4 regions of the Modestobacter sp. SYSU DS0511 genome follow, and region 1 is predicted to be linked to each of the others. Evidence: riboswitches for the same ligand, from Rfam matches in the RefSeq annotation. Region 1 holds a riboswitch; each other region holds the start of a gene.
The links. A riboswitch is a leader RNA that binds a small molecule or an ion and turns the genes downstream of it on or off. The one in region 1 is predicted to bind cyclic di-AMP.
Positions count from the first base shown of each region.

Region 2: another riboswitch for cyclic di-AMP. It lies ahead of ACI783_RS13655 (aggregation-promoting factor C-terminal-like domain-containing protein); the one in region 1 lies ahead of ACI783_RS08525 (NlpC/P60 family protein).
Region 3: another riboswitch for cyclic di-AMP. It lies ahead of ACI783_RS00875 (LysM peptidoglycan-binding domain-containing protein); the one in region 1 lies ahead of ACI783_RS08525 (NlpC/P60 family protein).
Region 4: another riboswitch for cyclic di-AMP. It lies ahead of ACI783_RS16930 (C40 family peptidase); the one in region 1 lies ahead of ACI783_RS08525 (NlpC/P60 family protein).

Region 1 covers NZ_JBJGZY010000013.1:16,583-22,021, forward strand. Annotated here, with positions in the region: gene ACI783_RS08515 (phytoene desaturase family protein) at 28-1,578, opposite strand; gene ACI783_RS08520 (GNAT family N-acetyltransferase) at 1,575-2,033, opposite strand; cyclic di-AMP (ydaO/yuaA leader) riboswitch at 2,471-2,640, shown strand; gene ACI783_RS08525 (NlpC/P60 family protein) at 2,656-3,780, shown strand; gene ACI783_RS08530 (DUF3817 domain-containing protein) at 3,959-4,306, shown strand; gene ACI783_RS08535 (serine hydrolase domain-containing protein) at 4,316-5,439, shown strand, end outside.
Region 2 covers NZ_JBJGZY010000026.1:6,909-12,347, reverse strand. Annotated here, with positions in the region: gene ACI783_RS13670 (serine hydrolase domain-containing protein) at 1-243, opposite strand, end outside; gene mftD (pre-mycofactocin synthase MftD) at 346-1,587, opposite strand; gene ACI783_RS13660 (YceI family protein) at 1,764-2,363, opposite strand; gene ACI783_RS13655 (aggregation-promoting factor C-terminal-like domain-containing protein) at 2,524-3,459, opposite strand; cyclic di-AMP (ydaO/yuaA leader) riboswitch at 3,475-3,623, opposite strand; gene ACI783_RS13650 (class I SAM-dependent methyltransferase) at 3,787-4,434, opposite strand; gene ACI783_RS13645 (universal stress protein) at 4,481-5,029, opposite strand; gene ACI783_RS13640 (cupin domain-containing protein) at 5,324-5,439, shown strand, end outside.
Region 3 covers NZ_JBJGZY010000001.1:190,692-196,130, forward strand. Annotated here, with positions in the region: gene ACI783_RS00865 (MFS transporter) at 1-332, shown strand, start outside; gene ACI783_RS00870 (ester cyclase) at 375-749, opposite strand; cyclic di-AMP (ydaO/yuaA leader) riboswitch at 1,435-1,591, shown strand; gene ACI783_RS00875 (LysM peptidoglycan-binding domain-containing protein) at 1,654-2,508, shown strand; gene ACI783_RS00880 (hypothetical protein) at 3,244-4,035, shown strand; gene ACI783_RS00885 (hypothetical protein) at 4,418-5,032, opposite strand.
Region 4 covers NZ_JBJGZY010000041.1:24,661-30,099, forward strand. Annotated here, with positions in the region: gene ACI783_RS16920 (DUF4352 domain-containing protein) at 1-496, opposite strand, end outside; gene ACI783_RS16925 (DUF222 domain-containing protein) at 745-2,028, opposite strand; cyclic di-AMP (ydaO/yuaA leader) riboswitch at 2,450-2,594, shown strand; gene ACI783_RS16930 (C40 family peptidase) at 2,612-3,154, shown strand; gene ACI783_RS16935 (DUF2267 domain-containing protein) at 3,203-3,589, opposite strand; gene ACI783_RS16940 (FAD-binding oxidoreductase) at 3,661-4,101, opposite strand; gene ACI783_RS16945 (thiamine pyrophosphate-requiring protein) at 4,104-5,439, opposite strand, start outside.

The DNA.
Region 1 (5,439 bases):
GGCTGCTCACGCACGGATCCGGGACGGTCACCGCCCGAGCAGGTGCTGGGCCGCGGCGAAGCCGCCCAGCCCGCTGACCGCACCGCCGCGCACGGTGCCCCCGGACGACGCCGCGACCACCCGCGGGTGCGCCGTCGCCACGCCCCAGGTGCCGGCCTGCTCCGGGTCGGTGGCCACCGGCCAGGAGAGGTCGCCGTGGAAGATGTGCCCGCCCGGCATCGCCAGCGCGGCCTCGACGTCCAGGGGTGAGGCCGCCTGCAGGCACGGCCGGCCCTCGGCGTCGGTGGCCAGGCAGTCGGCCAGCGGTTCGGTGAGGTGGTCGTCGAGCTGCGCGACCACCCGGCGCACCGCCTCCTCGCGGGTGCCCACCGGGTCGGTCGCGTAGAGCTCGGCCGGGGTGTGCAGCCCGAAGAGGGTCAGCGTGTGCAGCCCGGTCGCCCCGGTGATCGACGGGTCGGTCAGCGAGTGGCAGTACACCTCGAACGGGACGACGTCGGGCAGCCGCCCGGCGGCGGCCTGGGCGTAGGCGGCGTCGATGGCCGACGCGGACTCGTCGACGTGCACGGTCCCGCTGAACACCCGGTGCGGGTCGTCCCCGGAGCGCAGCCCGGGCAGCCGCCGCAGCACCATGTTGACCTTGAGCTGCGAGCCCGAGGGCCGTGGCGTGGCCGGCGCGCCGAGCAGCTCGTCGAGCACGGCCGGCGCGGCGCCGCCCACCACGTGCCCGGCGTCGGCCGCGTGCGCCGTCCCCTCGTCGTCGGTCCAGTGCACCGTGACCCCGTCGGCGCGGGCCTCGATCGCGGTGGCGGTGGCCCGGGTGACCAGCCGGGCGCCCGCCGCGCGGGCGGCGGTGGCGATCGCGCCGCTGACCGCGCCCATGCCGCCCACCGGCACCCGCCAGCGGCCGGTGCCGTTGCCGACCAGGTGGTAGAGGAAGCAGCGCCCGGCCAGCCCGTCGGCCGCGTGCACGTCGGCGAAGGTGCCGATCAGGCCGTCGGTGAGGACGATGCCGCGCACGTCGTCGTCGGACAGGTGGTCGGCGACGACGTCGGCCAGCGGACGCTCGCGCAGGTCGCGCCAGATGCCCGGGTCGCGCAGCCGGCCGGCGAGCTCCGCCTCGCTGGGCAGCGGCTCGGTGAACGTGGGCGCCAGGTCCTCGGCCAGGGTGGCCAGCCGGCCGTAGAACCGCTGCCAGCCGGCCAGCTCGGCGTCCCCGCCGGTGAGCGCGCGGAAGGACGCCGCCGTCGCCGGCCCCTCGTCCCGCTCGACCAGCAGGCTCCGGTGCCGGCCGTGGCGGCGCAGCGGCGTCCAGGACGCGACCGCGCGGTCCCGCAGGTCCAGCGGCAGGCCCAGGTCGGTGACGATCCGGTCGGGCAGCAGGCTGACCAGGTAGGAGTACGCCGAGAGCCGGACGTCGACGCCGGGGAACACGTGCTGGCTGATGGCGGCGCCGCCGAGCACGTCCCGCTGCTCGAGCACGAGCACCGACCACCCGGCGCGCGCCAGGTAGGCGGCGGCGACCAGCCCGTTGTGCCCACCCCCGACGACGACCGCGTCGTAGCGGGCCGCGGTGCTCACGCCAGCTCCCGGGCGAGGAAGACCGCGTGCGGGTCGTCGGCGCCGACGTAGTGCCCGAACGCCTCGACCGGCCGGTAGCCCGTCGACCGGTACAGCGCGATCGCCTCCGGCTGCCGGACGCCGGTCTCCAGCCGCACCGTCGTCCACCCGCGGGTCACCGCCTCGGTCTCCAGCCCGGCGAGCAGCAGCCTGGACACCCCTCGCCCACGGGCGCCGGGGACGACGTACATCCGCTTGATCTCCGCCTCGTCCGGCCCCAGCGGGCGCAGCGCGCCGCAGCCGATCGGGGTGCCGTCGTCGTCGCGGGCGAGCAGCACCACCGCGACGTCGGCGGCGGACGGGGGCACCCCGGGTTCGCCGGCGCCGTCGTAGCGGGCGCGCAGCTCGACCTGCTGGGCGGCGGTCAGCGCGACGACGTCCGGGTCGTCCCAGGGGGCGGTGGCGAGGGTCGGCACCCGGTCATCCTGGCGCGCCGTGCTCCGGCTCCCTCTACCAGGTCCCCGGGCCAGGGCCGGCGACCGCCACGCCGGGGGAGTACCCAGCCCCTGATGCGGTGGCGGCGCGGGGTGTGGAGCCGCTGGCGGAGCGTGACGGGAAGGGGTCGGCAAGGTGCTGAGGGGCGCGGTTCGAGACCGGCGACCGCGCCGTCCGGTGCGGGATGCAGGCGCCCAGTTCAGGTCGCGTGTCGGCGTCCCGGGCGCGGGTGAGGTGGGGGGCCGTGGGCGGCGGTGACCCACAGGCCCGGCGCGCCAGTCACGCTCGGTGAGCGTGTCGCAGCACACCCACGGAGTTTCTCAACAAAATCGCAAAGGACCTTTGTCACGAGCCCATAACGCCCTTACGGTGGGCGACGGTCCGGACGGGCACCTCAGCCACCTCTCGGTGGCGACCGACCAGACCGCCGCCGAACTCCGCGGCCCGTGCACTCCGGCGGGCCAGGGGACCGGGGACCCACCGCAGCACTGGGGTGAAGCACTGAGCGGCCCGATCGGACCGCACGTGCCGGGTGTCTTCCCATCCGAACCCGTCAGCTAACTCGGTAGGCGGCACGTTGGAAGAAAGGACCACCCGCCGAACATGGCGAGTTCGCTCAACCCTGCCCGCCGCGGGTCCACTTCCCGCCGGGCCGTCGTCACCTTCTTCGCCGCCGGGGCGCTCGTCGCCACCACCCTGCTGGCTCCCGCGCCCGCCGCGGCCGAGCCCACCACCTCCGCCGAGGCGGCCACGCTGGTCGCCGAGCGCGCGCACGACCTCGAGGTCGTCACCGAGCAGTTCAACCACGCCCGCGTCGAGCTCGAGGCCACGCAGGCCGAGGTCGACGCCGCCGCCGCCCAGGTCGAGGCCGCCGAGGCCGCCCTGGCCGGCGCCCGTGACCGGGTCCGGGAGGTCGCCCGCAGCGCCTACACCGGCGACCAGCTGAGCACCCTGCAGGCGATGCTCACCAGCGAGTCCGCCGACGAGCTGATGGACCGCGTCGGCACGCTGGGCTCCATCGCCGACCACAACAACGGGATCCTGGGCGAGGCCGTCGCGGCCGACGAGCAGGCCACCGAGGCCCAGGCCGCGGCCGAGGCCGCCGCCACCGAGGCACAGGCCCAGCTGGACCGGGTCGAGCAGCAGCGCACCGACCTGAACAAGCAGATCGCCGAGTACCAGGCGATGTACGAGCGGCTCTCCGCCGCGGAGCAGGCCGCCTCCCGGGCCGAGGCCGAGCGGCGGCACGCCGCTGAGGCCGCCGCGGCCGAGCAGGCATCGGGCTCCGGCTCCGGGTCGGGTGGGGGCGGCAACGCCGCCCGCGCCGCAGCCCCGGCCGCCCAGGCCCCGTCCGCCCCGGTCGTCGCCTCCAGCGGTGCCGCGGCGACCGCGGTCAGCACCGCCATGGCCCAGCAGGGCAAGCCCTACGTCTGGGCCGCCGCCGGCCCGGGGTCGTTCGACTGCTCCGGTCTGGTGCAGTACGCCTACGCCGCCGCCGGCATCTCCCTGCCGCACTCCAGCCGGGCCCAGGCGAGCATGGGTCGTGCGGTCTCCCGCGGAGAGCTGCAGCCGGGCGACCTCATCGCCTTCCGCAGCCCGGTCAGCCACATCGGCATCTACATCGGCAACGGCCAGATGGTGCACGCGCCGACCTCCGGCGACGTCGTCAAGGTCGCCAGCATCGACGCGGTCAGCCCGATCACCGCGATGCGCCGCATCGCCGGCTGACGCCAGCGCTCCAGCACGAACACCGGTGCCCCGGTCGCCTCTCGGCGGCCGGGGCACCGGCGTCTCCGCGTCGTGCAATGGCCCCTCCCGGGTCCCGCCCTGAGCTCGCGAAGGGTGGGGAGGAGGGTCTTCATCACATCCGGGAGACTGCGGCACCGGTGGTTCGTTGTCCCCGGTCGTGGCTGCCCGACTGCTCGCCCCCGCCCCCGTCGCCCGCACGTTCCGCGTCGTCGCCGTCGCCGAGGCGGTGTCCTGGGTGCTGCTCCTCGCCGGGATGTTCGTCAAGTACGTGCCGAAGACCTCCGAGGTCGGCGTCCAGGTGTTCGGCCCGGTGCACGGTGCGGTCTTCATCGCCTACGTCGCGGTGACGCTCGTCGCCTGGCGGGTGCTCGGCTGGTCCCTCGGCACCACCGTCCTCGCGCTGGCCGCCTCGGTGCCGCCGCTGGTGACCCTCTGGTTCGAGCACTGGGCCCGCCGCACCGGCCGGCTGCCGGTGGGGGAGACCGCAGCCGTCCGGGCTGGCTAGCCTCCCGGCATGGCCGAGCCAGTGCTGCCCTCCACCGCCCGCACCCTGCTGGCCCGCACCGCCCGCGTGCAGCGCGACGGACGGGCCCCCAGCCTGGTCGCCGGCGTCGTCCGGGGCGGCGGGCTCGCCTGGTCGGCCGGGCGGGGGGACGTCGCCGACCCGCACACCGACGTCCAGTACCGGCTCGGCTCGATCAGCAAGACGGTCACCGCCCTGGTGGTGATGCGGCTGCGCGACGAGGGCGTCCTGGGCCTTGACGACCTGCTGGACGAGCACCTGCCGGGCACCCCGCTGGGTGACCGCACGGTCGGTCAGCTCCTCTCCCACCTGGCCGGGGCGGGGTCGGAGAGCCCGGGCGGCTGGTGGGAGCGCGTACCCGGCGGATCGCTGGCCGAGTTGCCGCTCAGCGACGACGACGTGGTGCTCGGCGCCGCCCGGCGGTTCCACTACTCCAACCTCGGCTTCGGCCTGCTCGGTGAGCTGGTCGCCCGGCACCGCGGCCGGCCGTGGGCGGACGTCGTCCGGGACGAGGTGCTGCTGCCCCTGGGCATGACCCGCACCACCCCGCGTCCCAGCGGCGCTGCCGCCCAGGGCCACGCGGTGCACCCGTGGGCCGACGTCGTGCTGCCCGAACCCGAGCACGACGCCGGGGTGATGGCCGCGGCCGGTCAGCTGTGGGCCACGCTGGCCGACCTGGGGCGGTTCGCGGTCTTCCTGCTCGGTGACACCGACGACGTGGTCTCCCCGGCCACCCTGGAGGAGATGACCGTTCCGGCCGGGGTCGACTCCGCCGCGGCCGGCTGGTCGGCGTACGGCCTGGGTCTGCAGGTGGTGCGCGCCGACGGGGTGACGCTGGTCGGCCACGGCGGCTCGATGCCCGGGTTCCTCGCCGGGGTGTTCGTCGACCGGGCCGAGCAGGCGGGCGCGGTGATGCTGGCCAACACCACCAGCGGGCTGGACCCGCTCGTCCCCGGGCTGCTGGCCGACCTCCGGGCGGCCGAGCCGCGCGTCGTCGACGCCTGGACGCCGGCGCCCCCGCCGGTGCCGCTGGACGTCCTCGGCGTGTGGTTCTGGGGGCCGGCCCCGCACGTGCTGCGGGCGCAGGGCGACCGGCTGCTGCACCTGGGCCCGCT
Region 2 (5,439 bases), on a different contig from region 1:
GAGCACCCCGTCCTCGACGAGGGCCAGGGTCAGCACGCCGGCGTAGGGCTTGGACAGCGACGCGAGCCGGAACAGCGAGTCAGAGGTGACCGGATCGCCGCCGCCGCGGACCAGGCAGCCACCGGTGCGCACCTCGGTGTCGCCCCGGTAGCGGACGGCGGCGGCGTAACCGGGCAGCCGCCCGTCGGCGACCCGCTGCTCGAGCACCGACCACAGCGGAACGAAGCGGGACAGCGGGCACATGGGCGGCCTCCTCGGCGACCGGGCGGGTCCTCTGCCCACCCAGACCGCCGAGCCGCCCCGAAGTCATCGGTGCCCGCAGTCCCTCGCCACGGCCCCCGGCTCCTACCCCCGGGCGGGCCGGTGCTGCGCGGGAACGCTCTCCAGGGGGGCGTCGGCGACCTGGTCGACGCCCAGGTACCGCTCGAAGCCGGGCGGGACGACGACGTCGTCCCGGCACAGGTCGGCCACCGACTCCCGTCCCAGGCCGACCATCGCCGAGCCGAGGCCGTCGCGCAGCACGTCGAGCACGTTCTCCACGCCGGCCTGCCCGTTGGCTGCCAGGCCCCAGAGGTAGGCGCGCCCGATCATCACGGCCTTCGCTCCGAGGGCGAGGGCCTTGGCGACGTCGCCGCCGCGCCGGATGCCGCCGTCCAGCAGCACCTCGACCTGGTCGCCGACGGCCTCGGCGATCGCCGGCAGGGCGCGGACGGAGGCCGGGGTGCCGTCGAGGTTGTTGCCACCGTGGTTGGAGACGGAGATGGCGCTGACCCCGGCGTCGACGGCCCGCCGGGCGTCGTCGACGCGCATCACGCCCTTGAGCATGAACGGCCGGTCATCGCCCCACAGCTCCCGGAGCCAGGCGACGTCGTCCCAGGTCGGCATGGGCGACTGCATCCACATGCCGTAGGCCTCGAAGAAGGTGGGCGCCGGGTCGCCGGGGTTGGCGACCATGTTCGGCACGGTGAGGTCGGGCAGCTTCTTGGTCTTGGCGAAGTCCCACAGCCAGCTGGGCTTGAGGGCCACCTGGGGGGCGTACCGCCGCACCGCCTCGAGGTTGATGCGCTCGGGGATGAACGGGCTGCCCCAGTCGCGGCCGTAGGAGAACGACCAGTCCAGCGTGGCGATCAACCCGGCCGCCCCGGCCCGCCGGGCGCGCTCGACCTTGGCGGCCATCAGGTCGCGGTCGCCGACCCAGTAGAGCTGGAAGAAGGTCTGCGGGTTGGCGGCGATGACCTCCTCCATCGGCTTGCTGGCCATCGAGGAGAGCCCGATCGCGGTGCCGCGGGCGGCCGCGGCCCGCGCGACGGCGACCTCGCCGTCGGGGTGCACCGCCTGCACCCCGGTCGGGCTGATCAGCACCGGCAGCGCGATGTCCTGGCCCATGACGCGAGTGGCCGTCTGCCGGCCGTTGGCCAGCCCGGCGGTGTGCGGGGCGAAGCCCAGCTCGGCGAAGGCGGCCAGGTTGTCGTCGACGGTCAGCCCGCGCTCGGAGCCGGCGACCAGCGCCCCGTACACGCCCTTCGGCAACCGGCGCTTGGCCCGCCGCTGCGCCTCGGCCACCGTCTCGAACCACGCGTTCGCCATCTGCGCACTCCCCTGCTGCTCGGACCGGAGGACGCCGTCGTCCCCCGCTGCCCGCGGCCGCAGCCGCTGGCACTCAGTGCCACCGTAGCGGGGTGAAGTGGCCTGGGACACAACCCTTCCGCCTCCCGGACACCGGCCGCCGCGGCGCGCGACCCGGCGGGCGGGAACAGGGCGGGTCAGCCGGCCCGGATCGCCGAGACGTCGAACTCCACCTGGATCCGGTCGCTGACCAGGACACCACCGGTCTCCAGGACCGCGTTCCAGGTGAGCTCCCAGTCGCTGCGCTTGATCGCCAGCGCCCCCTCGAAGCCGACCCGCGTGTTGCCGAAGGGGTCCAGGGCCGAGCCGGTCAGGGTGAAGTCGATCTCGACGGTGCGGGTGACGTCCTTGATGGTCAGGTCGCCGGTGACCCGGTAGACCTCGTCGTCGACCTGGCGCACCGCGGTCGAGTCGAAGCGCATCTCCGGGAACCGCTCGACGTCCAGGAAGTCCGGCGAGCGCAGGTGCGCGTCGCGGTCGGGGGCGCCGGTGTCGATGCTGGCGGTGCGGATGCGCAACGACACGGTGCTGGCACCCGGGTCGGCGGTGTCGAGATGGGCGGTGCCGGCGAACTCGGTGAACGCGCCGCGCACCGTCGTCACCATCGCGTGCCGCGCCCGCACGCCGATGCGGGTGTGCGCGGCGTCGACGACGTAGTCGCCGGTCACGTCGGCCAACGCGGCCGTCGCGGCGTCGAAGTCCGAGGCCGCGGGCTCGGGTGCCCGGTGCTTGCCCACGGTTCAGCCCTCCTGGTCGGGGTGGTCCACCCGGTGATCCTGACCGATGGGGGTGACATTCGGGCAGGGCGGTGACGTGCTGGGCACGCGAGGAGGGGCCGCCCGGTGCGAGCGGCCCCTCCTCGTCGGTGCTGGTTCGTTCAGGAGCAGGTCGATCAGATCAGTACCAGCCGGCGGACTGCGACTGCGACCACGCGCCGCACGGCGAGCCGTACCGGTTGTTGATGTAGATCAGGCCCGCGTCGATCTGACGATAGCCGTCGGAGGTCTTGGCGATCCCGGTGCCCTTCCAGGTGGAGTCCAGGAACTGCGCGATCCCATAGGCGGTGCTGCGCGGGTTCTGCGCGTTGGGGTTCCAGCCGCTCTCCTTGCCCCACAGCTTCTCCAGGCAGGAGAACTGACCGGCGTCCCCGCTCAGCTGGGACAGCGCGTAGCTCTGGAAGGAGCCGGCCGGCGCGGCGGGGGCCGGGGCGGGGGCAGGCGCACCGCCACCGGAGGACCGGGAGCCGGACTGCGACCGCGGGGCTGCAGCCGCAGCCGCCTGCTCGGCCTGGCGCGCCTCCTCGGCCTGGCGCGCCGCTTCGGCCTGGCGCGCCTCCTCAGCCTTGCGCGCCTCTTCCGCGAGCCGCGCCTCCTCGGCCAGCCGCGCCTCCTCGGCCAGCCGGGCCTCCTCGGCCAGCCGCGCTTCCTCCGCGGCGACAGCGGCGGCCTGCGCCTGCTGGGCGGCGGCCTCGGCCTCCTGGCGCTGGCTGCGGTCGGCCGCGAGCGCCCCGAGCCGGTCGCCGACCTGCCCCTCGGCGACGACGGTGCTGGCGTGCTGGGCGGTGAGGCCCAGCTGGGTGGCGATGCTCACCGGCTCGGGCGCCGCCGTGGCCTGCGCGCCGGTCTGCCCGCTCACGACGACGTTCACCACGACCGCGCCGACCGCGGCGGCGGCCAGGTACATCGCCGGACGGCGCAGGCCGGCCGGGGGCGCCAGGCGGCGGGCACGGCGGGAGGTCTCCTCCCCGGCGACGGGGAGGACCGTGGTGGGCAGTTCTCCGTCGGCCGGCAGGTCGTGGCCGGCGTGGTCGTGCGGGGTGGCGCGTGGGGACATGAAGGAGGGGGCTCCGGGCTCTTCCGTGGCCGCCTACCGGGTTAGCTGACGGATTCGGGCGGGAAGGCGCCCTACCCGGCCGGGCACGTGCCCGGGCGGGATTCACCCCAGTGCTTCGGTGGGTCCCCGGATCGCTGCGGACAGCGACTCGGCGGCATCCGGCGCGGGCTCCCCGAGTGGGGACGTGACGTCCGGCCGGACCTGTCCACGGTAAGGCGCTTTACGACCTCGTGACAATGCTCCGCCGGCAGTTCGTCGGGATGCGCCACGGCGCCCCTGGTCAGCGCGGTGTGATCCGTCCCGCAGGCCGCACCGGTCGCACGCGGCTCAGGGCAGGCGCCAGACCGTCGTCCGGCGGACCTCCCCGCCGTCGGCGTCCGGGACGTCGTGGGTGGCGGCCGGCAGCAGCCCTTCCTGCGGCAGGTAGGCGCGGCCCGGGTCCCCGAGCAGGACGGTGGCGCCGCGCAGCCAGTGGGTGCCCAGGTACGGCAGCACCCGGGCGGTCATCTCCCGGTCGTAGCAGACGTCGCCGGCCAGCACGACGTCCACGTCCGGCCCGTCCTCGCCCAGCACGTCGCCCACCACCTCGATGCCGGTGACCCCGTTGAGCTCGGCGTTGAGCGCGACCGCGGCGTGCGAGTACGGGTCGACGTCGCTGGCGACGACCTGCGCCGCCCCGGCGAGCCGCGCAGCCACGGCGACCAGGCCGCTCCCGGCACCGAGGTCCAGCACCCGCTTGCCGGCGACGAGGTCCGGCGTGTCCAGGACGTACCGGGCCAGGGCCTGGCCGCCCGGCCAGGCCGCGGCCCAGAACGGCGGGTCCTGGCCGGCGCCGCCGGCCTCGGTCTCCATCGCCTCCCACAGGGCGACGACGTCGTCGGCGACGTGCAGCTGCACCTCGGGCACCAGGGTGGGCCGCTCGACCCGGGTGTGGGCCTGCAGGAAGGACGGCGGGACGCGATCGGGGGCGGGCACCCGGACAGTGGACACCCACGGGCCCGGCCGCGACCCGCCGGGGTGGTCAGTCCTCGCGGTCGCTCCGGACCACGGTGACGGGGCAGGGCGCGTGCCGGGTGACCTGGTCGCTGGTCGAGCCCAGCAGCAGGCCGGCGAAGCCACCGCGGCCGCGGGCACCCACCACCAGGAGATCGGCCTGCCGGGCGGCGGCGATGAGCGCCTTCACCGGTGCGGTGTGCGCGACGTGGCAGGTGACGCCCGTAGCGCGGTCCTGGCCGAGCGCCGCCACGACGTCGGCCTCCAGGTCGGCCTGAACCGCCTTCTCGTAGTCGCTCACCGGCGGGACGTACCCCGGCGACCAGCTGGCCGGCTGGGGCGCGGTGGCGATCCGCCAGGCACGGACGACGTGCAGCGGCCACCCGGCCCGCTCGGCCAGGCCGGCCGCCCACACGAGCGCCTCCTGGGCGCACCCGGAGCCGTCGTGGCCGACGACGACCCCGCCCCCGACCGCCCCGGTCGACGACTCCGCGGGCGCCGCGTCCCCAGCAGCGTTGCCCATCACCTCGTCGACCTCCGCCGCGAGCGCGTCCCGCGTGCCGTCCTGCTCGGTCACCGTGTCCTCCTGTCCGTGCCCTGCCGTCCCATGACCCTCACCGACGACCGGGCTGCTCGCGCCCAGCCTGGACCACCGGACCCCCGACCGCACAGGGCCGGAGGTCCCGGACCCGCCGACGCCGGCACCGGCCCCCCCCAGCCAGCCGTCGGCGTCCGGTTCGGCGGTGTCCGCCACGAGGGACGGCGCTCCGGCGGGGGCTTCGGATCGCGCCGACGGCGGACCTGCTCTTGACTCGTCATCGAGGCCGGCGCGCGCCGGCCAGTCGATCGAGGGAACGGAGGAACGGCGCCCATGGAGCACTTCACCATCGCCACCGTCGCCGAGCAGAGTGCCGACTTCCGCCGCGTGCTGTGGACCGGCGAACACACCCAGCTGGTGATCATGACGATCCCGCCGGGTGGGGAGAT
Region 3 (5,439 bases), on a different contig from region 1:
TCTGCGCGCTGGCGATCGCGCCCAACGCCTACGTCGCAGTGGTCGTGCTCCTCGCCGTCGGCGCGTCGATGCTCGGCTTCCAGACCACCAACCAGTCGCAGCTCATCGCCCTGTCGGACATGGAGTACCACGGGCGGGTGCAGGGGCTGATCATGCTCAGCTTCAGCGCGTTCGGCATCGCCGCACTCCCGCTGGGCCTGCTCGCCGACCTCATCGGCCTGCGGTGGACGCTGATCGGGATGGGCGCCGGCGTGCTCGCCTTCGTCGCCCTGTACGCGGTCCTCAGCCGGCGCCGGATGGCCGGCGCGAACCGGCTGCGCGACCTGGGCTGAGCTCCCGGCGCGCCGGAGTCCCGGTCCGCGCCGGGCGCGGGGTCAGCGCCAGTCGACGCCGGGCAGGGTGGCGCTCCACGACTCGGCGATCTGGCCGTCGGCGACCCGGTGCACCACCAGCCAGGTGACCACCGACGTCTGCCCGGTGTCCAGGTTGAGGCCGGTGGTGGTGGCCCGCGTCCAGATCCGGTCCTCGGCGGTCACCTGGTCGTCGACGGTGGTCGCGGGGTCGTGCAGCAGTTGCCAGGACTCGCGCACCTCGCGCTTGAACTGGGCACGGGTCAGCGACCGGGTACCGGCCGAGGAGTGCCGCACGTAGGGCTCGGCGATGAGCTCGTCGATCACCGTCAGGTCGCGCCGGTTCCACAGCCCGTCCCAGTAGCGCTGGACGATCGACATCAGTGCCTGCTGGTCCACGGGGCGATGCTAGGGCCGCCGCGCGGCGGAAGGCGCAGTCGCTCCCGGCGGAGACGTCCCGCTCGTTCGGCCCGGACCTGATGTCCGCGGCCGCGGCGGGTAGTGCCCGGAGAGCGTCGACCTACTGGAGGGGAAACGGACATGGGCCTCATCTCCGGACTCATCAAGGCCAACCTGCTCAAGCGACTGCTGAGCCGCTTCACCGGCGGTCGGCGGGCCTGATCGCCGATCCGGCGACCGCGCCCCGCCGCCGAGCGGCCCGGACGGCCCCGGCCGACCTCCTTCCCGAGGAGGACGGCCGGGGCCGTTCCCGTCTCCCCGCCGGTGGCCGGGCACCTGGACCGACCGCCGCCGACGCCCGCCGAGGTCGCCGTGGCACGCGCGCCGAGTGACTGCGGTGGGTCACGACATACCGACGGAAAGTAGGTCGAGTCTGCAACCAAACCCGTGAGCGGCCAGCGCCGCGCCGGTGCCCACCGCTGGCGTGCGGGCAGGTCGCGAGCGGCGGAAAGCGCAGGCCAGGCGCGTCCGGCGGCCGCCGAGGAGGTACGTCGGCGGCCTTGCGGCCCTCCCCGTTCCAGAGCCCGGTGGAGGCGACCGGGGGACTGCCGTGGCCGATCGCCGTCTGCCTACCGTGCGCTCGTCCACCGAATGCGGAGGACCCCGGATGGCGGCCCGCCGAACCTGCCCACCGTCACCGGACCAGACGACACGACGGGCAGGCGCGGGGGACCCACCTCGCAGCACCGGGCCTCCGGGCCCTGGGGTGAAGCCGCATCCGCGGCCGGGCAGCTCTCGCCCGAACCCGACAGCTAACTCCGCAGGCGGTGAGAGGCGCACATCCATGGCACAGCGACACCCGGGACGGAACCTCCGTCCCACCCGGCGCCCGAGCATGGCGTCCGTGACCCGTCCCGCCCTGACGGTCGTGGCAGCAGTGGCCGTCCCCCTCGCGGTGGCCGCCCCGGCGCACGCCGCGGAGCACACGGTCGCTCCTGGCGACACCCTCAGCACCCTCGCCGCGGCCCACGGCACCACGTGGCAGACCATCTACGCGGACAACGCCGGCAGAGTCGGCGCCGACCCGAACCGCCTGCGCGTCGGTCAGGTGCTCACCATCGGCGGCACCGGTGCGGCACCCGCGGCTCCGGCCGTGACCCCGCAGAGCGCGTCGGGGGAGTACGTCGTCCGGGCGGGCGACACGCTCGGCAGGATCGCGGCCGCCCACGGAATCACCTGGCAGCAGGCGTACGCGCTCAACCGGGAGGTCATCGGCGCGGACCCGAACACCCTGCGGGTCGGTCAGCGACTCGCGTTCGGCGGCGCGGTGGCTGCCGCGGCGCCTCGTATCGCGGAGCGGCCGGCCAGTCGGAGTGCCGACCGTGCCGCCCCAGCCGCTCCCGCGGCTCCCGCGGCTCCGGCGGCGAGTGCGGGCGCGTACGACGTGTGGGCTCCGCACGTCCGCCCCGTCGTCCAGGAGGTCGCCGAGCGGTTCGGCGTCGGGACGGTCGTGACCCGGCCCGGCCACAGCCCGACGCAGGACCTCGCGGCCGACTTCATGGTCCACACGGACCAGGCCAAGGGAGACGCCGTCACCCAGTACGTCATCGACAACGCCGCCCGGTTCCGGGTCGAGTACGTGATCTGGCAGCAGCGGATCTACCAGGTCCGTACGGGCACGTGGCAGGGCATGGCGGACCGGGGGTCGCCCACCGCCAACCACATGGACCACCCGCACGTGTCGTTCCTGCCCGGCTGACACCCGCCGTGGTGGCCCGCTGAGGCCGGACCGTCGACGAGGCGCCCCTGCCCGGCTGTGACCGGGCAGGGGCGTTCGTCCGACCCGGCGCCCGGCTGACGGTCCCCGCGGTGGGACCGGCTGCGCGGGTGATGCGAGGACCCGGCCGGCGCTCTCCCGGGCTCGGCACCCGGTTGCGGCCCGCGCCGTAGCAGCCCCCGCAGAGCGCGTGCCCGCTCAGCACCCCGGGATGACCGCCGACGACGTCGCTCCGGCGCGCCGCGCCCGGAGGCCGCCCGGCGCGCGTGGACGCACCCGGCGGGTGGCCCTCGCGCACGATGGTCGAGACCCGCGGTCGCACCGTCCCGACGCCCGATGTGCGTCCCGGACGTCGGTGGGAGCGCATCGGCGAGGATGGCCCGATGCCGAGCACACGAGCAGGCGGCGGCCCTGCCGACGGGCCCACGGCGCCACTGCGCTTCTGGGACCGGCATCCGCGCCTGGTGCTGGGGCTGAAGACGGCCGTGGCGGCCGCGCTCGCGTGGGCGCTGGCCACCCCCTCCCGGAGCCGCTCGCCGACTACCCCTTCTACGCCCCCCTCGGAGCCGTGGTCACGTCCGCGGTGACGCTGGCCGGATCGGTCCGCGAGTCGGCGGAGGTGACGCTGGCGCTCGTCGTGGGCGGGGTGCTCGGGATGGTGCTGACCGAGCTCCCGATGCCCGACGTGGTCGCACTCTCCGTTGCGGTAGGGTCGGCATGCTGCTCGGGACGTGGCGGCGGCTGGGCAACGCCGGCAGCTGGGTCCCGACCACGGCCTTGTTCGCGCTGGTCTTCGGGGGGAACGACCCGACCGGGTACGTCCTCGCGCTCGTCGGTCTGGTGCTGCTGGGCGCCCTGGTGGGGCTGGGGGTGACCGTGGCCTTCCCGCCCGTCCCTCTCGGCCCGGCCCAGACGGAGATGCACCGGCTGCGGGAGACGCTGGCGGGGCAGCTCGCCGACCTCGCCGACGGGCTGCAGCGGGACCACCCGCCGAGCCGGCACGAGTGGCGCGACCGGATGCGTGCGGTCGACCCGGTCCTCGACCAGATGCGCTCGGCGGTCCAGCAGGCCGGCGAGGCCCGGCGCGGCAACCGACGGGTGAGGAGGTACCAGTCGGACGCCGACCGGCTCTACGCGCAGGCGCGTGCTCTGGAGGGCCTGGCCCTCCTGATCGAGGACCTGACCCAGCTGATCGCCGACACGGAGGTCGCCGAGAACGACCGGGTGGCGCTGGGCCCCTCCCTCCGCCGGCCGGCGGCTGCGGCTCTGGCCCAGCTGGGCGAGGTGCTGCGCAGCATGAGCGGTCCGAGCGCGGACCCAGAGGACACCCGGAAGGGCTACGAGGCCCTGCACCGGTTGGTCGACGAGCTCCGGGCGGCTCGGCGGGAGACCGAGGACGATCTCTTCACCGCCAGCAGCATCGTCGAGGGCATTCGGCGGTGCCTGGCCGCAGTGGTGCCGCAGGAGCTCGCCGAGGACGAGGACCGAGCCCACCCGGTGGAACGCTGAGCGGGCCGCCCGAGGCCTGGCTCGCGCAGCAGCTCAGCCGGTCACTGGACGTGGCGGCCCGGCGAGTTGGCCGGCTCGTCGTCCCGGCGCCGCTGGGTGCTGACGGACAGCCGCTCCGTCCTGGGCCGCGGGCATCTCGCTGGCGGCGTTCTCCCACTTCCAGCACGTGACGACGTCCCACGCTTCAGCGCCCACCGCACAGAACGACGCCGGGCCCTCCGCAGGTCGCGGAGCGCCCTGCGCCCGTCCCTGGCCGGAGCCTGACCGCCCTGACGCAGCTGAGTGGTGCCCAGCGCGCAGGCGTCGGTCTGCACCGGCTCGCACGCTCCCAGCGCACGACCCGGCAGCGCCGAGACGTCGTCGCGGAGCCTCCGCCATCCGATCAGGCGCGGCCGAGGACCCAGAAGTTCTCGCCGCGCTGGGACTCGAGCTCGCTCAGCAGCTCGCGGTGGATCTCCCGGACCCGGGCCGGCGTGATCGCCTCCGCCGGGTCCACCTCCTCGATCTGCAGGCTCGTCTTGTCCTCGTAGAGGTGCTCGCCGGCCAGGCGGGCCTGCTCGTCGTAGGGCCACAGGAAGACCTGCCGGCTGGAGACGTGGTAGAGCCCGTCATCGCTGGGGACGTCGTAGCCGACCGCCCGAAGCTCGGCGCCCTTGGCCAGCTGGTGGAAGGTGAGCTCGTCCGCCACCCCCCAGTCGGCGACGGCCACCAGGTCGTCGGAGTTCCACAACACGGACTCCCCGACGCTGCGGTAGAAGCCCAGGACGCCGTCCTTGCCCTCGATCACCGCCGGGGTGTCGCCCCAGGTGACCCGGTAGACGGGGTGGTCGGTCATCATGTCCGCCGCCACGATGCGCTCGAAGTCGCCGGCACCCTCCAGGTGCACGTGGCGCCAGTAGTTCAGCAGGATGGCCCGGTGCCGCGGATCGGTCGTCCGCTCGAGCAGCTGCGCCGTCGGGTTCATGCATTCGTACACGGCCTTCTCGAAACGGTTCATGTCCTTACCGTCACTCATCACTTTCGATGGGTCAACCACAGGTCGTGGCCGGATCGGTGCCGCGACCGGGCCGCGTACGCCGCGGGGGAGCGAAGGGACGATGCGCGACGACTGCCCCGCTCACGACGCGCCTGACGGCTGCTCCCGACGGTGGGCGAGCCGTCATCGTGGACGGCTCGGCAGCGGCAGGACCTGCACTCCGACAGCGTGGGGGGATGCCCGCTGGTCGCCGTCCTCGGGGTGTCTCTGACCCTGGTTGCACCGACCCGGACGCGAAGCCAGCGAGGTGCCGTCCGGTTTGACAGGCTCACGATCGGCTCCATAGCGTTTTTGATCTACCGGGCGGCTGACGATCGCATCGGGTGCGCAACAGACGATCGCGCATGAAATGGCCGTGCCGCGAACCT
Region 4 (5,439 bases), on a different contig from region 1:
GGTAGATGGCAGCCTCGCTGTCGGCGGAGAACTCCTGGCCCTGGGCGTTGAAGAGCTTGGCGTTGTCGCCGAAGAAGCTCTGCGCCTTGTCGCCGATGTTGGTGATGGCGACGTCGACGATGCAGAACTGGCCCTGCGCCGTGGTGTTCAGGTACTCGTTGCCGATCTCGGTCGTGCTGCAGTCGACGCCATTGACCACGAAGTTGAACTTGCCGTCGGCAGCTGGCTCGCCGATGCCGGGGTTGCCCGACTCCTCGACGGCGGCCTCCTCGGCGACAGGCTCCTCGACGTCCGCCGCAGCAGCGTCGTCGACCGGAGCCGCTGCGCCCGATGACGTGTCAGCGCTGGCCGTGGCGTCCCCGGTCTCCTTGTCACCTCCCATGTTGGCGCCGATCGCGATGACCACGATCACCGCCAGGACGATGAACCAGGCGCGCTTGTACAGCGGCTTCTTGCCCGTGGCCTGGGCCTTTTCCGGCGCCGGTGCGTCGGTCATGTCGTGCTCCCCGTTTGTCTATGGACGTTCCTTTTCGAAACTAAGCGGCGGAAAAGCCCGTTCACCGTCAGCGACTCGACCAAGAGAAGCGGGAAAACTGTCAGGAAGCGCCCATTCAGACCTCGGGTACCTCGTGCGCCACTCTCTGCTCGATCGAGCGCCGAGCCCGGCCGCCACCGAGGCATGCCACTCCCACGGGAAGCAGCACGGCCGCGAGTGACCGCGGTCGGATGTCGGTGGCGAGCAGGTCAGGTGAGCAGTGGGCCGATGAGGATCTCGGTGCCGTCGGGCCGGAAGGTGCGCCACCGGCCGTCGGGTTGCCGCTCGACCCGGAAGCCGTGGTGGACCTTCGTGTGATGCCGTTCGCACAGCAGAGCGGAGTTGGTCAACGACGTCTCGCCGCCGTGCAGCCAGTGGATCAGGTGGTGCACATCGCACCACCAGGTCGGGGCACCGCAGCCGGTGAACACACACCCCTTGTCCCGCCGTTCCACCGCCTTGCGGAGTCCGGGGGTGACGACCCGGTGGTTCCGCCCCAGGTCCAGCGGGGTGCCGTCGGGGCCCATCACGATCCGGGAGATGCTCCCGTCGCAGGCCAGCCAGCGGGCACGGGCGGCGGAGATGCTGGCACCGAACCCGGTCTGCGCGGCGCCGGGGCCAGTGGCCGGATCGACTGCATCGTCCAGGTCCAGCTGCAGCACCACGTGCGGCTTCACCGTCCGCAGCGTCGGCAGGCCACCGGAGGCGAGCTGGTTGTCGCAGAGCTGCACGAACGCATCAGCCTGCTGCTGCGCGCGGGTGCGGGTGTCGCCCTTGGGCCGGTTGGCCTGCACGATCGACTCGATCGCCGCCTGCAGCTTCTCCCCACCCACCGCGTCCAGGTCGAACCGGCCGGTGACGCTGCCGTCAGCGTGCTTGGCCATCGACAGCCGCCGCCCCTCCGTGGGGTCAGGCTCGGGCCCGTCGGGGTCCAGCGCCTCGATGAACGCCCGCACCGCCACCCCGAGCGAGGCGTGCGGCGCCTCCCGAGCCACATCCGCCCACGCGGTGTCGAACGCGCCCAGGTCGATCCCCTGCTCCTGAGCACGCGCCCGCTCCGGTTCCCCCACCGCGCTCGCCACGACGTCGACCTGCGCGGCGGTGACCTCCCCGGCAGCGAACCCCGCAGCCAGCGCCGGCAGGTGCTCCAACACCCGGCCGGCCCGCACCACCCGCGACGCCTCGCCCGCCGACAACCACCGGTGCCCGATCAGCCACGACCGCATCGACGCCAACCCGTCGCGCTCGACGGCCTGCGCGAGCTCGGCATGCCGCACCGTGCGGGCCAGCTCCGCCGCCACCCGGTTCTGCAGCCGCACCAGCTCGCCCACCCTGTCCAGCAGCTCACCATCGCCGAACGCGTGCAGGTCCTCGGCCGCCAGCGCGTCCAACGCCGACTGCAACGGCGACCCGAACAGCCCCTCCAGGTCATCCGGGGACAGCTCCGCGACCACGTTCGGCGCAAGGGGGTCCAGCGTCATCGAGTCGCTCACGGACACCTCCCCGTCATTCGAACGTACGTTCGAATACTACTGCGATCGGCGCCTCACCACCACCCGAACCAGCAGGTCAAACGCCTGTCCACAGGTCAGACAACCCCCTTGACGGCAGCGGCCCGACCGCTCACGACCGAGCCATCTCCCAAGGGTCGGGCCGTTCGCCAGCTGGTTAGGTCGTGAACACGAAGCGTCGTCACGCGCCGTCCATTCATCAGTTCGCAACGTCCCGAGACACGCCGGGGACAGCTTCACGTTTGCCACGGTCACGACGGCGAGTCGCAGTCGGAGACCGTCCGGATCCGGCCGACGACGGCGGCTGCGGACCACCAGATCGCCACCTAGCGTCGTCGCGGCCGACCGGGTCCGACCGTCACCGCACCTGGTGACACCCGGACGGCACCGCCGAACCGGACGTCGGCCGCGCATGCTGCAGCCGTCGCCCGGACCGGGGACCCACCGCAGTTCTGGGGTGAAGCTCGGCCGCACGCACGTGTGGCCGTGCCGGGCGAGTTCCCCGCCCGAACCCGTCAGCTAACTCGGTAGGCGGTTGAGGAGAACAAGGAGAACTCGTCGTTCCATGACGGCCCTGCGCACCACCTCTGCTCGTCGTTCCACCCGCTCGGCGGCCAAGGGCGCGCTGATCGCGTTGCTCACCGGCGCCGGCGTGGTGCTCACCCCGCTCGCCGCCCAGGCCAACGCCGGGGGCGCCGCCCCGCCGGCCCCGGCCCCGGCTCCGATCGCCGCGCCGGTCGCGGCCGCGGCCGCACCGACCTCCGCCGCCCAGGTGGTCATCGACACCGCGATGGCCCAGCTCGGCAAGGCCTACGTGTGGGCCGGGGCCGGTCCGAACGTCTACGACTGCTCGGGCCTGACCCAGTTCGCCTTCCGGGCGGCCGGCGTCGACCTGCCGCACTCGTCGCGGATGCAGTCCACGATGGGCGTGCACGTCGACCGGGCGCACCTGCAGCCCGGTGACCTGGTCTTCTACTACTCCCCCGTCGGGCACGTGGGCATCTACCTGGGCGACGGGCTGATGGTCCACGCCCCCAGCGCCGGTGACGTGGTCCGCGTCGCCAGCATCGACATGTGGGGCTACAACACCGCGCGTCGGCTGGTCTGAGTTCCGCCCCTCCGGGTCGCCACGGCGACCCGGAGGGGCGGCAGGCCGTCAGTGGTGCGCGTTCTCGGTGTGCGTGAGGTCGCCGTAGTCGTCGGGGAGCTGGTCGAGCACGTGCAGGTACTCGGCGCCCACCGCCTCGCGGAGCCCGGCGGTGACCGCACGCGCGTGCTGCCGCGCCTGCTCCGGGGTGCAGCCCTGCCCCTCGAGTTCGGCGACACGGCCGTAGAACTCGGTCAGGCCGAAGCGCTCGACCGACCCGTCGGTGGGCATCGCCGAGGCGAGCTCGGGCGGCAGCTGGGCGGCCAGGTCCTTCGCCTCGGTCGACAACCGCTGCCCGAGCACGGTCAGGGTGGCCCGGACGGCCTGCTCGGCGTGCTCGTGATCGGGGATCCGGGCCGACTGCTGCACCGCGGACACGAACTCCTGCGTCTTCATCTCGTCCTCCCGTCTGTCGTTCCTGCTGGTCCGGAGCGCGCTCGTCGCGCGTCCGGTCTCGGGTCCGGCGGTCAGCCGACCCGGAGGTCGTCGAGCTCACCGGCGCGCAGGGTCAGCCCCAGGCCGGGCTCCACCACGCACCGGCGTCCGTCGATGTCGAGGGACTCCAGCCGGTGGCAGTACCGGCTCCAGTCCAGGACGACGGCGGCGTTCGTCGTCTGCCCGGACAGGCTGGTGCCGCCGCCCCGGGACAGCAACGGGACGCCGTGTTCCCGGCAGACCGCCGCGGCCTCGACGGCGGCGTCGACCGTGCGCGGTTCGACCACGCCCAGCGGCGGGACCCGGTAGTTGGACGCGTCGGTCGAGTAGGCAGCGCGGGTGCCGGCGTCGAACCGGACCTCGCCGTCGACGCGCCGGCGCAGGTCAGCGTCCAGCGCCGACACGTCGACCCGGGAGTCGTCCGCCCCGTCCCACGGCCGGACGGTCGGCGATGGGAGGTGTGCGGTCGACATGGTCAGCTCCGGTTGGGCAGGAACTCCTGCATCTTGTTCTTGGTGCCCTGCTTGACCACGCCCCAGGCGTCCTCGTCGCCCTTGAGCAGCGACTTCGCGGTGTCGGTCATCTGCTCGAGCGTCGCGTGCGGCGGGATCGGCGGAACGTCGGCGTCGACGTGCACGTCGAGCAGCGCCGGCCGGCCGGCAGCCAGCGCACAGTCCCAGGCCGGGCCGACCTGCTCCGGGTCGTCGACCGTGATCGCCTCGAAGCCCAGCCCGGCGGCGAAGTCGGCGTAGGAGACCTCGGGCAGCGTCTGCGAGTCGGCGAACTTCGGCGCCCCGCCCATCGCCCGCATCTCCCAGGTGACCTGGTTGAGGTCGTTGTTGTGCAGCACCGCGACCACCAGGCGCGGGTCGCGCCACTCCTGCCAGTAGTGGGCGATCGTGAGCAGCTCGGCCAGGCCGTTCATCTGCATGGCGCCGTCACCGGCGAAGGCGATGACCGGTCGGTCGGGGTGGCCGAACTTGGCGCCGATTCCGTACGGCACGCCCGGGCCCATGGTGGCCAGGGTGCCGGACAGTGAGCCGCGGTTGTCCGGGCCGAAGCGCAGGTGCCGGGCGTACCAGTTGGCGGCGGAGCCGGAGTCGGCGGTGATGATGGCGTTGCCGGGCAGCCGGCCGTTCAGCTCGGAGAACAGCCGCATCGGGTTGACCGGATCGGCGTCGGTGTTCGCCCGCTTCTCCATGATCTCCCACCAGCGGCGGATGCCGTCCTCGATGCCCTCGCGCCAGGACCGGTCCTGCTTGCGCTCCAGCAGCGGGATGAGCGCGCGCAGCGTGGTGGCCGCATCGCCGACGAGGTTGAGCTCGTACGGGTACCGCATCCCGATGAACTTGGCGTCGTGGTCGATCTGCACGCCGCGGGCCTGGTCGTACTCCGGAAAGAACTCGCTGTAGGGCAGGTTCGAGCCCACCGTCAGCAGCGTGTCGCAGTCCTTCATCATCTCCCAGGTCGGGCGGGTGCCCAGCAGCCCGATCGAGCCGGTGACGAAGGGCAGGTCATCGGGGAGCACGTCCTTGCCCAGCAGCGCCTTGGCGACGCCGGCGCCGAGCAGGTCGGCGACCTCGACGACCTCGGCCCGGGCGCCACGGGCACCCTGACCGACCAGCATGGCGACCTTGCTGCCGGAGTTCAGCAGGTCGGCCGCCGCCCGCAGCGAGGCGTCGTCCGGCACCACCGTCGGGGACGAGGTGCGCCCACGGCTCGAGGGCACCATCTTGTGCTCGTGCGTCGGCGGGCTGTACTCCAGCTCCTGCACGTCGGCCGGGATGATCACCGCGGTCGGGGCGTGCTCG